2 regions of the Streptomyces sp. NBC_00354 genome follow, and region 2 is predicted to be linked to the other one. Evidence: riboswitches for the same ligand, from Rfam matches in the RefSeq annotation. Region 2 holds a riboswitch; the other holds the start of a gene.

Region 1 (10,072 bases), 4.9 Mb from region 2:
GATCCGGCGGGCAGGCCGGCCCCGGCCGGGTTCTTCGCGCTCGGCGCCACCAAGGTGACCGTGCCCGCCGGGGGCACGGCCGAAGTCGACCTGACCGCCGACACCAGGATCGGCGACGCCGACGGCACCTACTCCGGTTACGTCACCGCCACCGGCGCGGGCCAGTCCGTCCGCACGGCCGCGGTGGCCGTCCGCGAGGCGGAGTCCTACGACCTGACGCTCAGGACCATCGACCGCGACGGCGCCGACGCCGTGAACTTCTCCAGCACCCTGATCGGCGTCGCCGGCTCCGGCAAGGGCTTCCAGGCCCGGATCGACAACGAGCCGGGCACACACAAGATCCGTGTGCCCAAGGGCTCGTACACGTTCAACGCGGCCGTGTACCAGGACCCGTCGGACCTCACCAAGGGCACCGACTGGATCGCCCAGCCGAAGCTGGACGTCTCCGGCGACACCACGGTCACGGCCGACGCGCGCACCACCAGGCCGGTGGACATCACCGTGCCCGGAGTCGACAAGGTGGACTACGGGGGGACGTACTACGAGGTCGCGACCGACATCGGCCGCGTCGGCAACGGCTGGGTCCTGAGGGGTTTCACCAACTTCCGCACCGCGCACATGGGTCCGGGCGTCAGCGACGGTTCGCTCCTCCAGACCTGGGACGCGCACCTGCTCAAGGACGCCACCGCTCAGTACTCGGTGGCCTTCGGCGGCAAGACGCAGAAGGTCGCGACCGGCTACACCAAGCACGTGAAGGCGAACGAACTGGCGACGCTCAAGGTGGACGTCGGTGCCTCCGCTCCCGGGAAGACCACTCTCACCTCTCCGTTCGCCCATCTGCCGGGTGCGCCGGAAGGCAACGGGTTCTCGGCGCCGCAGGCCACGCCCGGCACGCGCACCTTCTACGTCTCCACCGCCGACGGCGTCAAGTGGCTGACCAAGTCGGAGCAGTTCGGCGAGCCCGACAAGTGGGGTCACCCGGCCTTCGACGGCGCCTACGAGATGACCGAACCAAAGCACTACGAAGCCGGCAGGACATACCGGGAGACGTTCAACACCGGCGTCTTCGGCCCGCTCCTGGGCGAGAAAATGGGCGTCTTCCGCACCGCACCCGACGCGGCCACGGGCGAGCAGCAGCTCGTCGGCGCCGTGCCGCTGTTCGCCGACGGAAAGGGCCACGCGGGTCTGACGACGTACACCTCGGCCACGTCGGCGCTGTACCGCAACGGCGTCAAGGTCGGCGAGAACGACGACCCGCTGAGCGGCACGCAGCCCTTCAAGGTCGACGCCGCCGATGCCGAGTACCGGCTGGTGACCTCCGTGGAGCGCCCGGCGAAGGTCGCCGCAGCCTCCACCCGCATCGACGCCGGCTTCACGTTCCGTTCGAAGCAGGTCGCGGCCACCACGGCGCTGCCGGTGTCCACGGTCCGCTTCGCGGCCCCCGTCGACCTCGCCTCGCGCGCCCCTGGGGGCAAGTCGGTCCAGGTCCCGGTGACCGTGCAAGGCTCGGCGGCCGGGAGGAACCTCAAGTCGCTCGCCGTGTCCGTGAGCTATGACGACGGGAAGACCTGGCAGCCCGTGAAGGTTGCGAACGGCAAGATTTCCGTGAAGAACCCGGCGAAGGACAAGGCCATCTCGTTCTTCGCCGATGTCACGGACAAGCAGGGCAACAAGTCGTCGCTGACCATCCACAACGCGTACTACGGCAAGTGACGTTGCCCCGGTGACGCACACCGCGTGACGACGACGTGCTGGAAGCGTTCAAGAACCCTTCCAGCACGTTCCGTCGCGGACGTGTACATGACGGACGTGTACCTGACGGATGTGTGCCTGACGGACGTGTGCCTGATCGTCGGGGGAATCGAGCCTCCACCCGGTCAGGTCCTCCGGAGGTCCTCCGGACGGATCGCCCCGCCGTGCCGGTGCGTGCTGGCCGCCCTATGCTCGGGGCATGCCACGGCGCCCGATGCACATGTCCGACGCGGCCAAGGCCGCGCTGCGCACCGCCTTGCAGAAGCTGCGGACCGACCTGCATGCCCCCGCGGCCTTTCCCGCACCCGTGCTCGAAGCGGCCGACGCCGCCGCGCACTCGCCCCGGCTGCCCGACAAGGACGCCACCCATCTGCCGCTCTTCACGATCGATCCGCCGACGTCGAAGGACCTCGACCAGGCCATGTACCTGGAGCGGCGCCCCGGCGGCGGGTTCCGCGTGTACTACGCCATCGCCGACGTGGCCGCCTTCGTCGTGCCCGGCGGCGCGCTGGACGCCGAGGCCCAGAAGCGGATCGTGACGCTGTACTTCCCCGACGGCAAGGTGGCCCTGTACCCGCCCGCGCTCTCCGAGGGCGCGGCCAGCCTGCTGCCGGACCAGACCGTCCCCGCCCTGCTGTGGCAGCACGACCTCGACGCCCACGGCGAGGTGACCACGTCGTACGTGAGCCGCGCCCTGGTCCGCAGTAAGGCCAAACTCGACTACGCGGGCGTCCAGCACTCCATCGACTCCGGCACCGCGGAGGAGTCCGTGGCCCTGCTGCGCGACATCGGCACCCTGCGCGAGGCCGTCGAGGCCGCGCGGGGCGGCATCTCGCTCACCCTCCCGGAGCAGGAGGTCACGTTCGAGGACGGATCGTTCCGGCTGAGCTACCGGGCGCCGTTGCCCGTGGACGGCTGGAACGAGCAGATCTCCCTCATGACCGGGATGGCCGCGGCCCGGATGATGCTGGACAGCGGTCCGGGCATCCTGCGGACCCAGGACATGGCCCCGACCCACGAGGTCACACGACTGCACCGCATCGCCCAGGGCCTGGGCATCGACTGGCCGCACCACGTCTCGTACGCCGAGCTGATCCGCTCGCTCGATCCGCACGACCAGAAGCACGCGGCCTTCCTCCACGAGGCGGCCGGCGCCCTGCTGCTGAAATCGGTCTACAAGTCCTTCCGCGACCACGACCACATCCCCGAGCAGACGAGCCACGCGGCGATCGCGGCCCCGTACACGCACTGCACGGCCCCGCTGCGGCGTCTGGTCGACCGGTACGCCGGTGAGCTGTGCGTGGCTTCCTGCGCTGGCCAGGCCCCGCCGGACTGGGTGCTCGCCGCCCTGGACGGCCTGCCGATCACGATGGCGAAGGCGAAGGGGAGTGCGGCGGACCGGCAGTCCGTGGACCTGGTGGAGGCGGCAGTGCTCATGGACCGGGTGGGCGGCATCTTCGACGCCACGGTGATCGACACCGACGAGGAAGAGGTCCCGCCGAACCGGCGGGAGGGACAGGTCCAGATGGCGGAGCCCGCCGTGGTGGGCAGAGTCACCTCGGCGGACGTCGACCTCAAGCTGGGCGCAAGCGTCCGGGTCAGGCTCGAGCGGGCCGACCCCGCGTTCTCTGACAGGAACAAGAAGATCCTCTTCAGCTTGGTGCAGGACTGGTGACCTGAGTCAGGGATCCGCACTTCTGCGGAGTCGGAAATGGCGTCACCGAACCGTCGGGGTGCACGTCGCGGCGCTGGTCCCAGCCCAGCCAGGCAGCCCATGCGGCGACCGTGATGAGAAACAAGGGCGGGCCGGGGCGGGGGCTCGGGCGCTGCCGGCCCTCGGCATCGGCGGTCAGCCGGCCGCCGCGGCCGGTACCTGGCTGAACGCGGGGATCTTCATGCCCCGCCACACCACGTCCAGGCACAGCCGCTCGAACCGCAGCGGATGCTGGAGGACCTCGCCCCGGCAGCCCGCCCGATGCCGGTGGCCAACGCCGTGCGCGGGGTCCTGACCCAGCACGCCGCTCGGCCCGGCCAGACGAAACGGTGTGTCAGGAGACGCTCTTGGTCGCGCTGGAGACGACGCACTCCTTGTATTCGCCTCCGTCGCCCTTGCCGGTGTACGGCGTTGTGGCCTCGGCCTGCTGGGATCCGCCGGCCTTGACCGTCAGGTTGGTGACCCTGGCCGTGGCGGCGAGGGCGCTCGAGCCGGGCGCGCCTTCGAACTTCATGGTGATGTTGTAGGTGTAGCTCAACGAGCCGCTGTTGGTGACGGTGAGCCGGGCGACGAGGTTCTTGCCCGACTCGTCCAGGCGGCACTTGTCGATCTTGATGTCACGCTCGGCCTTGTTGGCGCTGCTCGAACCGCCCGTAACGGAGGAGTTGCCGGACGAGGTACCGCTGCTGCTGTCGCTGCCGCCAGTGGTGCTGCCGGTGGTACCACTGCTGGAGCTGCCCGAGCTGCTGGAGTGCGAGGAGCTGGAGCCGTGGCTGCCACCGCAGCTGGCGCCGTGGGAGCCACGGGCTCCCGTCAGCGCGACGACGGCGACACCGAAGACGGCTATTGCCCGGACATGACGAAGCTTCACATTCAATCCCGTTGCAAAGAGTGATGAGCAAGTAGGGCACCTTGGCAGGCGCACGTCACCTTAATACCGTCTTTATGTCGCCCGGTCGCGCCCATCCGGACGGGCCCACATGATCGTGACACGATCACGACATACTGATCACAACCGGGAACTCAGGCTGCCAACTTCTGCGGCATCTGCGCCATGCGCACGGAGTTCGACACCATGCCCTGCGGGCGAATTGCATCCTTGAGCAGGGACCACAGCAGCAGCCCGTCTGTGCTCCTGGCGCACAGGAAGTCCCCGGCCTCGGGGGCGACTTCGCTGCCCTGAGTGAGTGCCGCGACGAGCAGCACCGCGCACCCGCTGCTCGCCCTCGTCCTTCCAGCTGACACCGGGCGCGGGCCGGCTCTAAGTTCTCTTGTAGGCGATTGCACTCGGGGGAATTGTGGAGCAGTTGAAGGCCGGTGACCCGGCGGCCGTCGGCCCGTACCGGATTACGGCGCGGCTCGGCGCGGGCGGCATGGGGCAGGTCTACCTCGGAGAATCGCGCAGTGGTCGGCGGGTGGCGGTGAAGGTCGTCCGGCCGGAGATCGCCTCGGACCCCGGTTTCCGGGCGCGGTTTCGGCGCGAGGTGGAGGCGGCGAAGGCGGTCGGAGGCTTCTGGACGGCGACCGTGGTCGATGCGGATCCGGAGGCGGAGACGCCCTGGGTGGCCAGCGACTACATTCCGGCACCCAATCTTGCCGAACGGGTCCGGGAGAACGGGCCGTTGACGGAGGACGCGGTATGGCGGCTCGGGGCGGGCCTGGCAGAGGCGCTGCACTCCGTGCACCGGGCGGGGCTCGTCCACCGGGATCTCAAGCCCGCGAACGTCCTGCTCACGGAGAACGGGCCGCGGCTCATCGACTTCGGGATCGCCAAGGCGCTGAACGGTGCGACCATGCTCACCCGGACGGGCGTGGCGATCGGCACCGCCGGATTCATGTCGCCCGAGCAGGCCCAGGGCGGCAGTGTCGGCACGGCCAGCGACATCTTCTCGCTCGGTACGGTCCTGTGCTTCGCGGCCACTGGGCGCATGCCGTTCGGGGAGGGCAGTGCTGCGGGGCTGCTCTACCGGGTCGTGCACGAGATGCCGAACCTGGAACGCCTGCCGGAGGGACTCCGGACGGTGCTGGGAGAGTGCCTGGAAAAGCGAGCGGAGAGGCGGCCGTCTGCGGAGGAGGTGTTGTCCGCACTGAGCGGGGGTGGTGCGGAGACTGTGACGCGTCCGGTGATGGGTGCCGACATAGGTGTGGGTTCGCCTGTGGCTCTGCCGGACCTGGCGCCTACTTCCCCGCCACCTCCGCCGCTTGGCGCACCCGGGCCGCCGGCCTTGCCGGCGGAGGAGACGGTCATGGATGCAGTCCCAGTCCGGGCAGTCGTTGAGCGGGCCTCGGGGACGCCCATCGAGGTGCGGTACTCGATGGGGCACATGCGCGTCGCCTTCGCGGCCACGCTCGCCGGGACCGTTCCGCTCGGCGTGGCCGTGTTCTCCTTCGTGGACCATCCCCTCTCCGCCGCATTGGCAAGCATCGTCGCGCTTGTCCTGTTCAGCCTGGGAGGCCTGGCCATGGCACGCGGGGACGCGGCGTGTGTACGGGTGGCGGGTGACGGGCTCTACTTCCTGCGTGAAGGTCACGAATGGAGCGCGACCTGGGAAGAGCTGGCACAGGTAACTCTGCGGTCCACGCGCTGGGGTCTGCTTCAGGAGTTCGTCGTGGTTGGCGAACTAGCGCCGGCGGCGACGAAGAATGTCGTATGGGAACGCTTCCAGCCTGCCGGTGCCGGCCCCAGGGCGGCAGTCACCACCATCCGTTTCCGCAACACAGCACTGGCACGGGCGGAGATCCGAAGGCTGCACGAGGCGCTGCTGCACCGTGCTGGTAAGCGCTACTCGTACGACGGTGGACTTCTCGCCGTCATCCGCAGTCATTGACTCGGTGGGGGCGGGTGAGGCGGGTCACTACAGGTGAATGTCCCGGCGGGCCTGCTCCCGTTGCTAGATTGTTCGGCGGCCCGGTCCCGAGGCCCCGGACGAGATGCGCCGTACCCGGTTATGCACGACGACGCGCCAGGCGCCGTCCCACCGGCAGGCGCCGAAGCGCTGTCCGGCCCCGGGCGGCGTTCCCTCGTCGCACAGATGGGCTGACCACATGACCGTGCCGCTGACCCGCACCCTCTACCGGACGACCGCACACGCCAGCGGGGGCCGTACCGGATCGGTGGTCACCGACGACGGGCGCCTCGACGTCCGTCTGGCCCCGCCGCGCAAGAAGGTGCCCGGTACCACCAACCCCGAGCAGTTGTTCGCGGCCGGGTTCGCCGCCTGTTTCACGTCTGCGCTGGCCGAGGTCGCAGCCGAATTCGGGGCGGATGCCTCGGCCGCGCGCGTGGCGTGCGAGGTACAGCTCGGTACCACGGACACGCCCGCCGGCTACGGTCTCGCGGTCGGCCTCACGGTCTCCCTGCCGGGGTGGAAGGCGGCTGACCTGCTGCCCCTGCTCCACCGGGCGGACGCGGTCTGCCCCTACTCCCAGGCGGTCCGCGGGAACATCGAGCTCTCGCTGCTGGCCGTGGACGACACCGCCGCCGATGCCTGAGCCGGCAGGCGGCCTCGGAACCCCTCCGGCAGCGGGCGGGCCGGGCATCCCGGTGCCCGAGCGGGGTGCGTGGCTGCGGCGCGGCATCAGCCGGAACGGCGGTCCCCTGGTGGAAGACCGCGAGGTGGTGTGGCTGCAGGCCGGCCCGTACTTCGCCGACAGCCGGGGCTTCGCCGGCGTCACGTCCTTCGACGGCTCCCGCGTGCATTTCCACCACCTGGAGGGCGAGCCCGGCGAGGACACGGGCACCTTCCGGTGGGAGGGTGCGAACCTCATCGAGTGGGGCACCAACACGGACGGCAGTACGTTCCTGGAGGTCTGGACCCCACTGCCCGCCGACGACGGCGACACCGGCTCCTGGGCCGGTACCGGCTACCACGTGGTGCGCGTCGGCCGACACCTCGTACACGTCGATTCCCGTGCGGGTACGTACTGGCGGACGTGACCGGCCACGGCTTCGACCGAGGCCGACGGGAGTGTGAGGCAAACTTTCTCCAGACTGCGAGGTGTCTCATGAGCTCCTTGCAACTGGCAGTGTCGTCATGTTCCTGTGGCTGTTCCTCTTTACGTGGGTCGGCTGGCGGCGGCGCAGGCATGGCGGCGGCGGCGGAGCATCCACTGCCGGGGCATGGGGCGAGCTCTTCCATCCGTCACAGCGACACGTGCAACAGGAGCGGGAACGCCAACTTGTCCTCAGGGACGACGCCGAATCCGGTGCACCCCCCAGCTCTGTTGACCTCGACTCCGGCAAGGCGGTTATCCGCCCCGTGCAGAGCGCCACGAGCAGGTACGACGCGCTGTAGCGGTTCGTTACATCACCATCCGCCCGTGCACGACTGCCAGAAGTTCTCGGTTTCCTCCAGCCCCGTGCATCCGCTGAGCCGGCAGAAGCTGGTCGTCCTGCCGGACTGTTTTCCCCGCACCAGCACGCCGGGTCCACGCCTTGGCGGCCGACAGCCGATCAGCAGGTCGAGTTGGTCTGCCTGCCGACCAACTCCGTAGGCGCATGAGCTCGGAGCGTATTTCTACTCCAGCAGCTTTTTCCTGGTGCAGTAACTTGCCAACGCCCCCTGGGAATGACCAGCTGCCGCAGAGTAGGACAACCGGAGGATCATCCATGCCCCGAGAGGCGCCGTACCTCGCAGTAGCCGACGTGCTGCGCGCACGGATTCTCGCGGGAGAGTGGGAGATCGGGGAGTGCCTGCCGTCCCGGGCACGGCTCGCCGTGGAGTACGGGGTCGGACGCAACGTCATGCAGAGGGCCATGGACCGTTTGATCATCGACGGTCTCCTCGAAGGACGCGCCGGCTCGGGCACCTACGTCCGCATGCCGCGAGAGCGCCTGCGGCTGGTCCGCTCGCGGCACCGCGAACGCCGGGATGGCTCTCCTCCCTGGCACGACAGGAGGGAGCGGGGCAGGGCCGACGCCTGGGACTCACACAGTCAGGTGCGCGTCCCCGCACCTGAGCCAATCGCCGAGCGGCTCGCCATCAGCTCCGGGGACCTCTGTGTCAATACGCATTACGAGTTCCTCGCGGACGGGCAACCTGTCCAGCTTTCCGAATCCTGGGAGCCCATGGCTATCACGGATGGAACGCCGATTGTGCTGCCCGAGATGGGTCCCCTGGCGGGAAAAGGGGTGGTCGAGCGCATGCGTTCCATTGGCGTGGTCATCTCGACAGTGGTCGAGGTGCCGCGCCCGGCTCGTGCCACTCAGGTGCAGGCGAACCTTCTGGGGATCAGCACGGGGGATCTCGTGCTTCAGATCGAGCGGACCCTCTTCGACATGGAAGGACGTCCGGTGGAAACGGCCGACATGGTCATTCCGGACGTGCGTCGGGAAGTGGTCTACGAGTTCGGAGTCGGCCGACTGTAGTCGTTGAAGTCATTTAGAGAGACATCGCAAATTCGACAGTAGGGCATTCCATGGCAAAATCATCCCGACTCGGCCTCTTAGGTAATCGGGACTTCGGGCGGTTGTTTGCTGCCACTGCGCTCGGCCAGTTGGGCGACCGCATCATCTTTCTGGCCTTGCCTCTGGTTGCCATCGCGGCATTGCATGCCGACGAGTTCCAGGTGGGCTTACTGACTGCGATGGCTTCGGCAGGATCGCTCCTGGTCGGACTGCCGGCAGGCGCGTGGGTGGACCGCATGCGGAAGCGATCGGTGATGATCAGCACTGATCTCGCTCGCGCGCTGTTCCTCTTGACGGTTCCGGTGGCGTGGTGGGCGGGCCTTCTCACCATCTGGTGGGTCTATGCAGTCGCCTTGGTTCATGGAGTGTTGACTGTCTTCTTCGATGTTGCATACGTCAGCTATCTCCCGCACTTGGTGGGACGTAGCAATCTCGTGGAAGGAAACTCAAAACTGTCGGCCATACGCTCGGTGACCAGTATCAGCGGGCCGGCGGTGGCAGGGCCGCTGGTCGGTCTGGTTGGAGCTCCTGCAACGCTTTTGGCGAGTTCGGCCGGGATGGTTATGTCGGGACTGCTCGCGATCACCATCCGGAAACGCGAAAAGAAGCCTGAGGCGAGTGTTCACCCTCAATTGGGCCGAGAGATAAAGGAGGGGCTGAAGTTCGTCATCAAGTCCCCTACCCTCCGTGCGATCATGCTGGGGGATGCGATATTCAACCTCTTCCTGGTTATGTACCAGACCATGTTGCTGGTCTTTTTGGAGCGGGAGATAGGTCTCCAGTCCTTTGGTGTCGGCCTCATTTTGTCGGGAATGGGTTGTGGTGCCTTGCTGGGTGCACTGTTGGCAACCAGGGTCTCCAAGCGGGTCGGGCAAGGTCCGGTCATCTGGCTCGCGTCGCTGGTTACCTGTCCGTTGACTGTGCTCATGCCTTTGGCGCGAACGGGTTGGAGCGTGTACGTGGCTGCGATCGGACTCGCGGCTCTTTCACTGGGTGGAGTCGTCCGTGTGGTGACTCAGTCAAGCTTCCAACAGGCCCTGACGCCGGATCGGCTTCTGGGCCGGATGAGCGCAACAGCCCGCTTTGTTTCCTGGGGTGGCATTCCTCTTGGTGGGCTTTTGGGTGGAGCCTCGGGCTCTGTGTTCGGAGCGGCAGGCACTTTGTGGATTGGTGCAGCCGGTATGACGCTGAGTGTCCTT
Region 2 (10,072 bases):
GCCCAGCGCCCACGTCACCGCCATCGACACACCCGTCAGCACCGCATGGATCGCGTACAGCACCGGCGCGACGAAGAGGAACGAGTACTCGATCGGCTCCGTGATGCCCGTGACGAACGAAGTCAGGCCGACCGACAGCATCAGACCGGCGACCTCCTTGCGCCGCTGCGGCTTCGCGCAGTGGGTGATCGCCAGCGCCGCCGCAGGGAGCGCGAACATCATGATCGGGAAGAAGCCGGTCAGGAACTGCCCGGCATCCGGGTCGCCCGCCAGGAACATGTTGATGTCACCGTGCACCGTCGTCCCGTCCGGCTTGGTGTAGCTGCCGAACTGGAACCACACCGGCACGTTCAGGAACTGGTGCAAGCCGATCACCAGCAGCGCGCGGTTGGCCACGCCGAAGATGCCGGCACCCCAGGAGCCCAGCCCCACCAGCCAGTCGGAGAAACTCTCCAGCGCGCTGCCGACCGGCGGCCAGACCCACAGGCAGAGCGCGGCGAACCCGATCGCCACGAACGACATGATGATCGGCACCAGCCGGCGGCCGTTGAAGAAGCCCAGCCAGTCGACCAGCTTCACCCGGTGGAAGCGCTGCCAGAACCAGGCGGCCAGCAGGCCCATGACGATGCCGCCGAACACGCCGGGGTTCTGGTACGTGAACTCCACGAAGGTGTTGTTCGGCCCGATGCAGCCGCCGCCGATGGCCTTGGTGCCGATCGGACAGTCGTTGGGGAAGGCGTGCAGCACGCCCCGGTAGACGAGGAAGCCCGCCACCGCCGCGAGGGCCGTCGAACCGTCCGCCTTCTTGGCCATGCCGATCGCGACACCGATGCAGAAGAGCAGCGGCAGCCCGATGTCCGCGTTCAGCAGGGCGCCGCCCGCGGCCACCATCACCTTGGACACGATGGTCCAGTTCAGGCCCTCCTCACCCAACACGCCGGGCTGCCCCAGCCCGTTGAGGAGCCCGGCCGCGGGCAGCACCGCGATCGGCAGCTGAAGACTGCGCCCCATCTTCTGCAGCCCCGGGTACAAGCCGCTCCACCACTTCGGCTGCGGTGCTGCTGCGGCGCTGCTCGCGCTCATCGGCGTCCTCCCTGGCAGGCCCGTTTGGGCACGTGCGTCCGGTGCGGCACACTGGTGTAGACCACTTATGATGCGGTCGCATTCACCCGCCCGGAGGGCGGGTTGCTGCTGATCGTCATCATTCGGCAGAAGCTGGACCCGCGCTCGCGTAGCTGGGCCAACAGTGGGCTACCGTGACAAAGCGGACCGCGCTGGCTGGAACAGGGCCGCCGAGACTCGTTCTTCGTAGAATTCAGGGAGAAACACATGGCCACCAAGGCTGAGAAGATCGTCGCCGGGCTCGGCGGCATCGAGAACATCGAAGAGGTCGAGGGCTGCATCACCCGCCTGCGCACCGAGGTCATCGACCCCAGCAAGGTCGACGAGGCCGCCCTGAAGGCCGCCGGCGCCCACGGCGTCGTCAAGATGGGCACCGCGATCCAGGTCGTCATCGGCACCGACGCCGACCCGATCGCCGCCGACATCGAAGACATGATGTGAACACGGTATGAGCACGCGGTGAGCTGAGCTCCCGCTCGCACAACCCTCCACGAGGCCCCGTCCCGCACGTACCCGGACGGGGTCTTCGCGTATCCGCGCACCGACTAGGCTCGGACGCATGTCTCGCATCGACGGCCGCACGCCCGAACAGCTCCGCCCGGTCACCATCGAACGCGGATGGAGCAAGCACGCCGAGGGCTCCGTCCTCATCTCCTTCGGCGACACCAAGGTCTTCTGCACCGCCTCCTTCACCGAAGGCGTCCCCCGCTGGCGCAAGGGCAGCGGCGAAGGCTGGGTCACCTCCGAGTACTCGATGCTGCCCCGCTCCACCAACACCCGTGGCGACCGCGAATCCGTACGCGGCAAGATCGGCGGCCGCACCCACGAGATCTCCCGCCTCATCGGCCGCTCCCTGCGCGCCGTCATCGACTACAAAGCCCTCGGCGAGAACACCATCGTCCTGGACTGCGACGTCCTCCAGGCCGACGGCGGCACCCGCACCGCCGCCATCACCGGCGCCTACGTCGCCCTGGCCGACGCCGTCGCCTGGGGCCAGCAGAAGAAGCTGATCAAGGCCGGCCGCAAGCCGCTCACCGGCACCGTCGCCGCCGTCAGCGTCGGCATCGTCGACGGCGTCCCCCTCCTCGACCTCTGCTACGAGGAGGACGTGCGCGCCGAGACCGACATGAACGTGGTCTGCACCGGCGACGGCCGCTTCGTCGAGGTCCAGGGCACCGCCGAAGGCGAGCCCTTCGACCGCAAGGAACTCAACGCCCTCCTGGACCTGGCCGCCGGCGGCTGCGCCGACCTCGAAGCCATCCAGCTCGGCGCGCTCCAGCTCTAGACAGAACCACAGGGCGCGCTCCTGCGTCCCACTGGTTACGGGCGCACGGTGTCAAAGCCGTGCGCCCGTCCTCGCATCCGTCGATTTCTGGGAGACCCGAACATGAACCCGAAGCACCGCATAGCGGCGGTCGTCCTGGCTGCGGCGCTCGCCGTCCCGGCGCTGACGTCCTGTGACGCGATCTCGACGGCGATGGACTGCGCGAACACGGCGGTGGCCATCACGGACGGCGCGAACGACCTCCAGCAGGCGGTCTCCCAGGCCGGCAACAGCCCGCAGGACGCCCAGAACGCGCTGAACCAGATCGAGACGAACCTCAAGAAGGTCGGCGACCAGACGGACAACGCCGACCTGAGCAAGGCCGTCTCCTCCATGACCACGGCGGTGAAGAACGTCCGCACGGCCATCGAGAACGGCAACCCGACCCCGGACATCCAGCCGGTCGCCGACGCGGCGAAGGAGCTGTCGAAGGTCTGCACCCCGGGCTGAGCCGCCACCCGCTCGGAGGGGGCCGGATAATGGGCGGCATGACCAGCCGCCTGATCCTCGCCACCCGCAACGCGGGCAAAATCGCAGAGCTCCACGCCATCCTGTCCGACGCCGGCCTGCCGCACGAGCTGGTCGGCGCGGATGCGTACCCGGAGATCCCGGACGTGAAGGAGACCGGCGTCACCTTCGCGGAGAACGCCCTCCTCAAGGCCCACGCCCTGGCCCAGGCCACCGGTCTGCCGGCGATCGCCGACGACTCCGGCCTCTGCGTGGACGTCCTGAACGGCGCCCCCGGCATCTTCTCGGCGCGGTGGGCCGGTACGCACGGCGACGACAAGGCGAACCTGGACCTGCTGCTGGCCCAGCTCGGCGACATCGCCGACGAACACCGCGGAGCCCACTTCGCGTGCGCGGCGGCCCTGGCCCTCCCGGACGGCACCGAACGCGTGGTCGAAGGCCGCCTCCTGGGCACCCTCCGCCACGCCCCCTCGGGCAGCGGCGGCTTCGGCTACGACCCGATCCTCCAGCCCGAGGGCGACACCCGCACCTGCGCGGAACTCACCCCGGCGGAAAAGAACGCCATCTCCCACCGAGGCAAGGCCTTCCGCGCCCTGGTCCCGTTCATCCGCGCCCTGCTGGGCTGAGCCCGTCCCCCGAACACGCCGAAGGCCCCGCACGCGGTACTCGCGCCCGGGGCCTTCGTTCAGGGTGCGGCCGGAGGGACTCGAACCCTCAAGGGATTTCTCCCACAACTACCTAAAAGTTGCGTGTAGGCCAATTCCACCACGGCCGCCCATATCTGACCAATTCGGACATTGGGTCAAACTGGCTGCGCTCAGTCTACGACTGCGGAGGTCTGGCGGTCGACATCATTGCGCCGCCGGCCGCCCCGGCACCATGTGGTGGTGATGGCGTGGCAGTTGGGGCAGAGCAGTCGCAGGTTCTCGCGACGGTCGTCCCTCCAGTCGCCATTGATGTGGTCCACCTCCAGCGTCATGGGGCGCCCCCGCCACTCCGGAGCCGTACCGCACCGCTCGCACAGTTCGGGGACGCCGATCTCGTGGAGGGCCCGGCGCAGCAGTCGCGTCTTGGTGCGTTGCTTGCCCTCATGCCTGACGAGAACGGCTTCCGCTGTTTTGACCGGTGTGGGGCCGGGCTTTCCGCGCTGGTGTGCCTGCCCCAGGAAGTGCGACGTGTCCAGGTCGTCGTCCGTGATCCATTCGCGCAGGCGTGTGCGTTGTCGGCTGGTGTCCGGCCACTCAAGTCGTCGAAGGGTTCCTGCGATGCTGAGGGACTCGGCTATCGCCTGCCGGAGTTGCTCCTTGGAAGGGCGGTCGCGAACGCCCGACGGCCGGAAATGGGAGACGTCTATGCCGAAGTGGGCGAAGCGCTTCATCAGGTATCGCCCGAGGTACCCGTACGGCGGTGTGCCGAGGTGCGCGATCACCTCGTCGATGCCGCCGCATCGCGCGGCGGCATCGGCCAGCACGTCCCGCGTGTAGCCGTTGCTGCGGCTCATCGGCCGACCTTCCCGCGCCCCCGGTACGAGTCCGTCGTGGAGTGGCAGTTGGGGCACAGGAGGCGCAGGTTTTCCGGGCGGTTGTCGCGCCAGTCGCCGTTGATGTGGTCCACCTCCAGTGGGAGCGGCTCGCCCAGCCAGACGGGCTCGGTGCCGCAATCGGCGCAGCGCTCCTCGGCGCCGAGCGCGACCATGGCCCGCTTGAGCCGTTCGCCGGGGACCCGGCGAGCCCGCTCGGATGTCTGTTCCACGAGGAGCGACTCCGGCGTCCTGCGGGGGTGGTACCGGCCTGCACCGGAAGCCGTCGTGAAGTGCGAGGTGTCCAGCGCCAGGGCCTTCACCTTGCGGCTGATGTGCGTGTGGTGGCCGCCCACGTTCTCCAGCCCCAGGCGCCGCAGCACTTCGCACATGTTCGTCGAGGTCGACACCGCCTCCTGGAGGACCTCCTTCGTCCACTTCGCGCCCTCCTGCTCGAAGTGCGAGACGTCCACCCCCAGGCGCCGCATCCGCTCATGGAGGTAGCGGCGGGAGCCGCTCTTCGGGTCCGCCCCCAGTTTTTCCAGCGCCTCGGTCAGCGTCCGCGACGTCTGCGCCGCCTCCGCCAGTCGCTCCCGCGTGTACGGGCTCACCGCCATCGTCGCCCCTCCGGTCCGGCACGGCGTTCGTACCTCGTACGGCCTAACGAAGCGATATGCGGACGGTTACGTCCGATAAGCGGAGCGGCCCGCACCGGGTATTCGGTGCGGGCCGCTTGTGGGGCAGGGCCGGGTCAGATGCCGAGGTCCTTGATGATCTTGGCTACGTGGCCCGTGGCCTTGACGTTGTAGAGGGCGCGCTCGACCTTGCCCTCCTCGTCGACGATCACCGTGGAGCGGATGACCCCGGTCACCGTCTTGCCGTACAGCTTCTTCTCGCCGAACGCGCCGTAGGTCTCGAGGACCTTCTTCTCGGGGTCGCCGACCAGGGTGACCTTCAGGTGCTCCTTCTCGCGGAACTTCGCCAGCTTCTCCGGCTTGTCCGGGGACACCCCGATCACGTCGTAGCCGGCCTCGGCCAGCACCGCCAGGTTGTCCGTGAAATCGCAGGCCTGCTTCGTGCAGCCCGGCGTCAGCGCAGCGGGGTAGAAGTACACGATCACCTTGCGGCCCTTGTGGTCGGCGAGCGAGACCTCGTTGCCGTCCGCGTCGGGCAGGGTGAAGGCGGGGGCGGTGTCGCCCGGCTGGAGTCGCTCGCTCATGTCAACAGTCTCCTCGGGAGGGGATCGGTACGGTCCGAGACTAAGCTGACAGACTGTTCATGGTGGGCTACGCCCCCTATTCGAACCCGACGACGACGGAGGCAGCGCGGTGCCCGTGCCCGAAGCCAGGACCCCCGCACAGATCGAGGCGGACATCGTCCGCCGCCGCGAGCAGCTCGCCGAGACGCTCGACGAGATCGGCGTGCGCATGCACCCGAAGACGATCATCGGGGACGCGAAGGCCAGGGTCGCCTCGACCGTGGACCACACCGCCGGGCGTGCCGTCGTTGCCGTGAACCGCCTCCTGACGGATGTACGGGACAGCCTGCGCCACGAGGACGGCGCCCCGCGCTTCGAGCGGATCGCGCCCGTCGCTCTGGTCGCGGTCGGTGTGATCGGCCTGCTCGTGGCGTCGGCGCGGCGCAAGCGCTGATGACCCTGCGGCGTACAGGCGGGGCGCGGACGGGTAGGTTCGTGGCGTGAGCGACAACACCAACACCACCACCCACGACAAGCTGCCCATCCGCATGCTGCACGACCGTGTGCTCGTGAAGTCCGACTTGCCGGAGGGTGAGCGGCGCTCGGGCGGCGGCATCCTGATTCCGGCGACCGCTGCCGTGGGCAAGCGTCTGGCCTGGGCCGAGGTGGTCGCGGTCGGGCAGAACGTACGCAGTGTGGAGCCGGGGGACCGGGTGCTGTACGACCCGGAGGACCGGGCCGAGGTCGAGGTGCGGGGTGCGACGTACGTGCTGATGCGCGAGCGGGATCTGCATGCCGTGGCCGCGGAGCGGCTGGAGGGGTCCAAGGACTCCACCGGGTTGTACCTGTAGCGGATCGATACCTGTAGTGGATCGATGCGGATCGATCGTCGAAGGGCCGGTGACCGGGGTCACCGGCCCTTTTGCCTGCGCTTTGCTACGGTGGTGGGGAACCCCCGACGAGACGCGCCGTACCGGGTAGCCGTGGCTGTACGACAAGACGACGCACCCCGTTCGCTCTCGTTCCGGAGGTGCCTGTCATGGCCTGGGTTCTGCTTCTCGTCGCCGGTCTGCTCGAGGTCGGCTGGTCGATCGGTATGAAGTTCACGGAGGGGTTCACCCGGCTGTGGCCGAGCGTGTTCACCGGAGCCGGGATCGTCGCCAGCATGGTGTTGCTCTCCTACGCCGCCAAGACCCTGCCGATCGGTACCGCGTACGGCGTGTGGGTGGGCATCGGCGCGGCCGGGGCCGCGGTGCTGGGGATGACGGTGCTGGGTGAGCCCGTCACCGCCGCGCGGATCTTCTTCATCTGCCTGCTGCTGGTCGCCGTGGTGGGGCTGAAGGCGACATCCGGTCACTGATCTCTCCCCCCTCGTTCGGGTTACTTCCGCGATGGCGGCTATTCCAGGTAAGCCGACGGGGGGCGGCTGCGCGGGCGGCCCCCGGTGACGCCGCCCAGGACGCCGGCGGTGGTGCCGGCCGTGGTGCCCGATGTGGCTGCGCCGGTGGTCCCGGTGGTCGTCCCGCCGGTGGTGCCCTCGTTGCCCTGGCCTTCGGTCGTGTCGCCTTCCGTGGTGCCGCCCTCGGTGTCCTGCCCCTGGTTCCGGCCGCCCTGGTCCTGTTCGCCGTCCGGCGGTGTCGGGCGGTTCGGGCGGTTCGGCCGGCTCGGCGGTGCCGGGGATTCCGGGGTGCTCTCGTCCGGCGTCGGCTCGGGGCTGCTCGGGATGAACGGCGGCGGGGACGGGGCGGCGCCCGGCTGGAGTTCGAGGTCGAAGTCCAGCGGGTCGCTGCCTTCCAGGGCGGTCTTGGTGTATTGCGCCCAGATCCGGGCCGGGTAGCCGCCGCCCCCGATCCGGGCCTCGTCGAGTGCCCCGTACAGGGATTCCAGGGCCCCGGTGTCGGGGTCCTGGCCCATCATCGAGACGACCGTGACCAGGTCCGGGGTGTACGCCGCGAACCAGGCGGAGCGGTCCAGTTCGCCGGTGCCCGTCTTGCCGGCTGCCGGGTGCCCGGCGGCGAGGGCGGCCGTACCGGTGCCGTTGTCGACGACGCTGACCAGCATGGACGTGGTGGTGTCGGCGGCTTCGCGGCTGACGGCCTGCTTCGGGGTGCGGTCGGGCAAGTGGATGCTGTCGCTGCCCTTGGTGATCTTCTCGACGAGGGTGTACGGGGTGTAGCGGCCGTGGTCGGCGAGGGTCGCGTAGGCCTGGGCCATGTCCAGGACGCTGGCCTGCATGGTGCCGAGGGCCATGGCGGGGCTCGCGACGAAGTTCGGGGTGTTCTCGGGGATGCCGAGGTCGATGGCGGTCTTCTTGACCTTGGCGGTGCCGACGTCGACGGCCATCTGGGCGAAGACGGCGTTGACGGAGAGGTCGGTGGCGGTGGTGACGGGGATGTTCCCGTACGACAACTGGCCTTCGTTCTCGGGGGCGTAGGGGGTCCGGGTGCCGACGACGCGGCGCTTGTTGTCGCCGTTGTAGACGGTGTTGGGGGTGATCAGGCGGCCGTCCTGGGTGCGGGAGTCGTTCTCGACGGCGGCGGCGAACACGAACGGCTTGAAGGTGGAGGCCACTTGGTAGTCGTGCCGGGTCGCGTTGTTGACGTACTGCTTGGTGTAGTCGATGCCCCCGTACATGGCGACGACCTTGCCGGTGGCCGGGTCGATGGAGACCCCGCCGGCCCGTACGACGCGGTCGGCCTTGCGGGTTTCCGGGTCGAGTTTGCCGGCCATCTTCTCGTCGACGGCGTCGACGAACGCGTTCTGGCGGCGCTTGTCGATGGTGGTGGTGATGCGGTGGCCGCCCTCGGCGAGGGTCTTCTCGTCGAGGATCTTGTGCTCGACGATGTAGTCCTTGACGGCCTCGACGAGGTAGCCGCGTTGCCCGGAGAGTCCGGCGGCCGGGCGGACCTTGCCGGGTTCGGGGAACCGCGTCGTGGTCCGCTCGGCCGCGGGCAGCCACTGCTTCTTGACCATGCCGTCGAGTACGTAGTTCCAGCGGGCGACCGCGCGGGCGCGGCTCTGGGGGTGCGCGACGACGTCGAAGGCGCTGGGGGAGTTGAGGAGCGTGGCGAGGTAGGCGCCTTCGGCGGTGGTGAGTTTGCCGACGTCCTTGCCGTAGTAGGCCTGGGCGGCGGCCTGGATGCCGTAGGCGTTGCGGCCGAAGTAGCTGGTGTTGAGGTAGCCCTCGAGGATGTAGTCCTTCGATTTCTCGCGGCCGAGTTTGATCGCGATGAAGAACTCCTTGACCTTGCGCGTGATCGTCTGTTCCTGGCCCAGGTAGTAGTTCTTGACGTACTGCTGGGTGATGGTCGAGCCGGACTGGGTGCCCTTGCCGGTGGCCGTGTTCCAGGCGGCGCGGATCATCGCCTTGGGGTCCACCGCCCGTTCGGAGTAGAAGTCCCGGTCCTCGGCGGCCAGTACGGCTTCCTGGACCGTGCGGGGGATCTGCGAGAGCGGGACGTTGACGCGGTTGACCTCGCCGTCGCGGGCGAGCTGGGAGCCGTCGGCGTAGAGGTAGAGGTTGGACTGGGCGGTGGCGGCGGCGTTGGCGGGCGGGATGCGGACCAGCAGGTAGCCGGCGATGAGGGCACCGATGACCAGCAGGGCGAGCAGCAGGACGGCGCCGAGGACCATGCGCCAAGTGGGGACGAGGCGGCGCCAGCCGGTCCGCTTCCGTTTCCGCTCGGCCTTGTCGGCGGCCCGGCGCGACTGCTTCTCGCCGGACGGCTTCTGCGGCTTCTGCGGCTGCTGTGCTGACGGCTGCTGCGCGGGAGGTCCTGCGGGGGTGTCCGGGTCACGAGGGGTCCAGCCCGGTGGTGGTGACTGGTCGCTCATCGCCAGGACTCCTCGACGCCGTACGAAATAACCACATCTGTACTCCGTGCTGTCTACCCGATGACCGCTCGTTCCGCTTCGGACGGGCGTAAATCGGTCGCGTGGATCGCCCCTCCGCACTAAGCTCGCGCGCTTTGGCCGACGTAGGAACGACCGGGGAAAACGGAGGGATACGGTGCGCCAGGCAACGGCTCGCAGAGCGTGGCTCTATCCGGCCGTGGCGGCCGGCGGGTTCCGGCGCTACGCCACGTACGGGACGGCGACGGCGGCAGGGGTGTTCACCAACACCGTCTTCGGCTTCATCCTGGCGTACACCTACGTCGCGCTGTGGGACGAGCGGCCCGGACTCGGCGGCTACGACCAGGCGCAGGCGCTGACCTTCGTCTGGGTGAGCCAGTCGCTGCTCGCCGCGGGCGCGCTCATCGGCGGCGGTTTCCAGGACGAGATGCAGGAGCGTATCCGTACGGGTGACATCGCCGTCGACCTGTACCGGCCGGCCGATCTGCAGATGTGGTGGCTCGCGGCCGATCTGGGGCGCGCGGGCTTCCAGTTGCTCGGGCGCGGGGTGGTGCCGTTGTTCGCGGGGGCGCTGGCGTTCGAGCTGGCG

The links. Region 2 has a riboswitch for guanidine ahead of OHT74_RS24335 (DMT family transporter). Riboswitches for the same ligand answer to the same signal wherever they lie in the genome.
Region 1: it holds a riboswitch for guanidine, as region 2 does, so the genes downstream of both, OHT74_RS01975 (Ohr family peroxiredoxin) here and OHT74_RS24335 (DMT family transporter) in region 2, are expected to answer to the same signal.

The regions. Positions count from the first base shown of each region.
Region 1 covers NZ_CP107983.1:405,862-415,933, forward strand. The annotation lists gene OHT74_RS01945 (S8 family peptidase) at 1-1,713, shown strand, start outside; gene OHT74_RS01950 (RNB domain-containing ribonuclease) at 1,952-3,427, shown strand; gene OHT74_RS01955 (hypothetical protein) at 3,602-3,769, opposite strand; gene OHT74_RS01960 (hypothetical protein) at 3,801-4,337, opposite strand; gene OHT74_RS01965 (hypothetical protein) at 4,490-4,672, opposite strand; gene OHT74_RS01970 (serine/threonine-protein kinase) at 4,765-6,294, shown strand; guanidine-III (ykkC-III) riboswitch at 6,369-6,431, shown strand; gene OHT74_RS01975 (Ohr family peroxiredoxin) at 6,512-6,958, shown strand; gene OHT74_RS01980 (hypothetical protein) at 6,951-7,403, shown strand; gene OHT74_RS01985 (DUF6191 domain-containing protein) at 7,501-7,761, shown strand; gene OHT74_RS01990 (GntR family transcriptional regulator) at 8,076-8,834, shown strand; gene OHT74_RS01995 (MFS transporter) at 8,885-10,072, shown strand, end outside.
Region 2 covers NZ_CP107983.1:5,314,441-5,324,512, forward strand. The annotation lists gene OHT74_RS24280 (PTS transporter subunit EIIC) at 1-1,083, opposite strand, end outside; gene OHT74_RS24285 (glucose PTS transporter subunit EIIB) at 1,330-1,563, shown strand; gene rph (ribonuclease PH) at 1,682-2,407, shown strand; gene OHT74_RS24295 (hypothetical protein) at 2,510-2,896, shown strand; gene rdgB (RdgB/HAM1 family non-canonical purine NTP pyrophosphatase) at 2,935-3,540, shown strand; tRNA gene OHT74_RS24305 (tRNA-Leu) at 3,606-3,689, opposite strand; gene OHT74_RS24310 (HNH endonuclease) at 3,732-4,415, opposite strand; gene OHT74_RS24315 (HNH endonuclease signature motif containing protein) at 4,412-5,050, opposite strand; gene bcp (thioredoxin-dependent thiol peroxidase) at 5,185-5,652, opposite strand; gene OHT74_RS24325 (DUF3618 domain-containing protein) at 5,768-6,085, shown strand; gene OHT74_RS24330 (GroES family chaperonin) at 6,180-6,482, shown strand; guanidine-III (ykkC-III) riboswitch at 6,562-6,640, shown strand; gene OHT74_RS24335 (DMT family transporter) at 6,671-6,991, shown strand; gene OHT74_RS24340 (transglycosylase domain-containing protein) at 7,030-9,465, opposite strand; gene OHT74_RS24345 (ABC transporter permease) at 9,641-10,072, shown strand, end outside.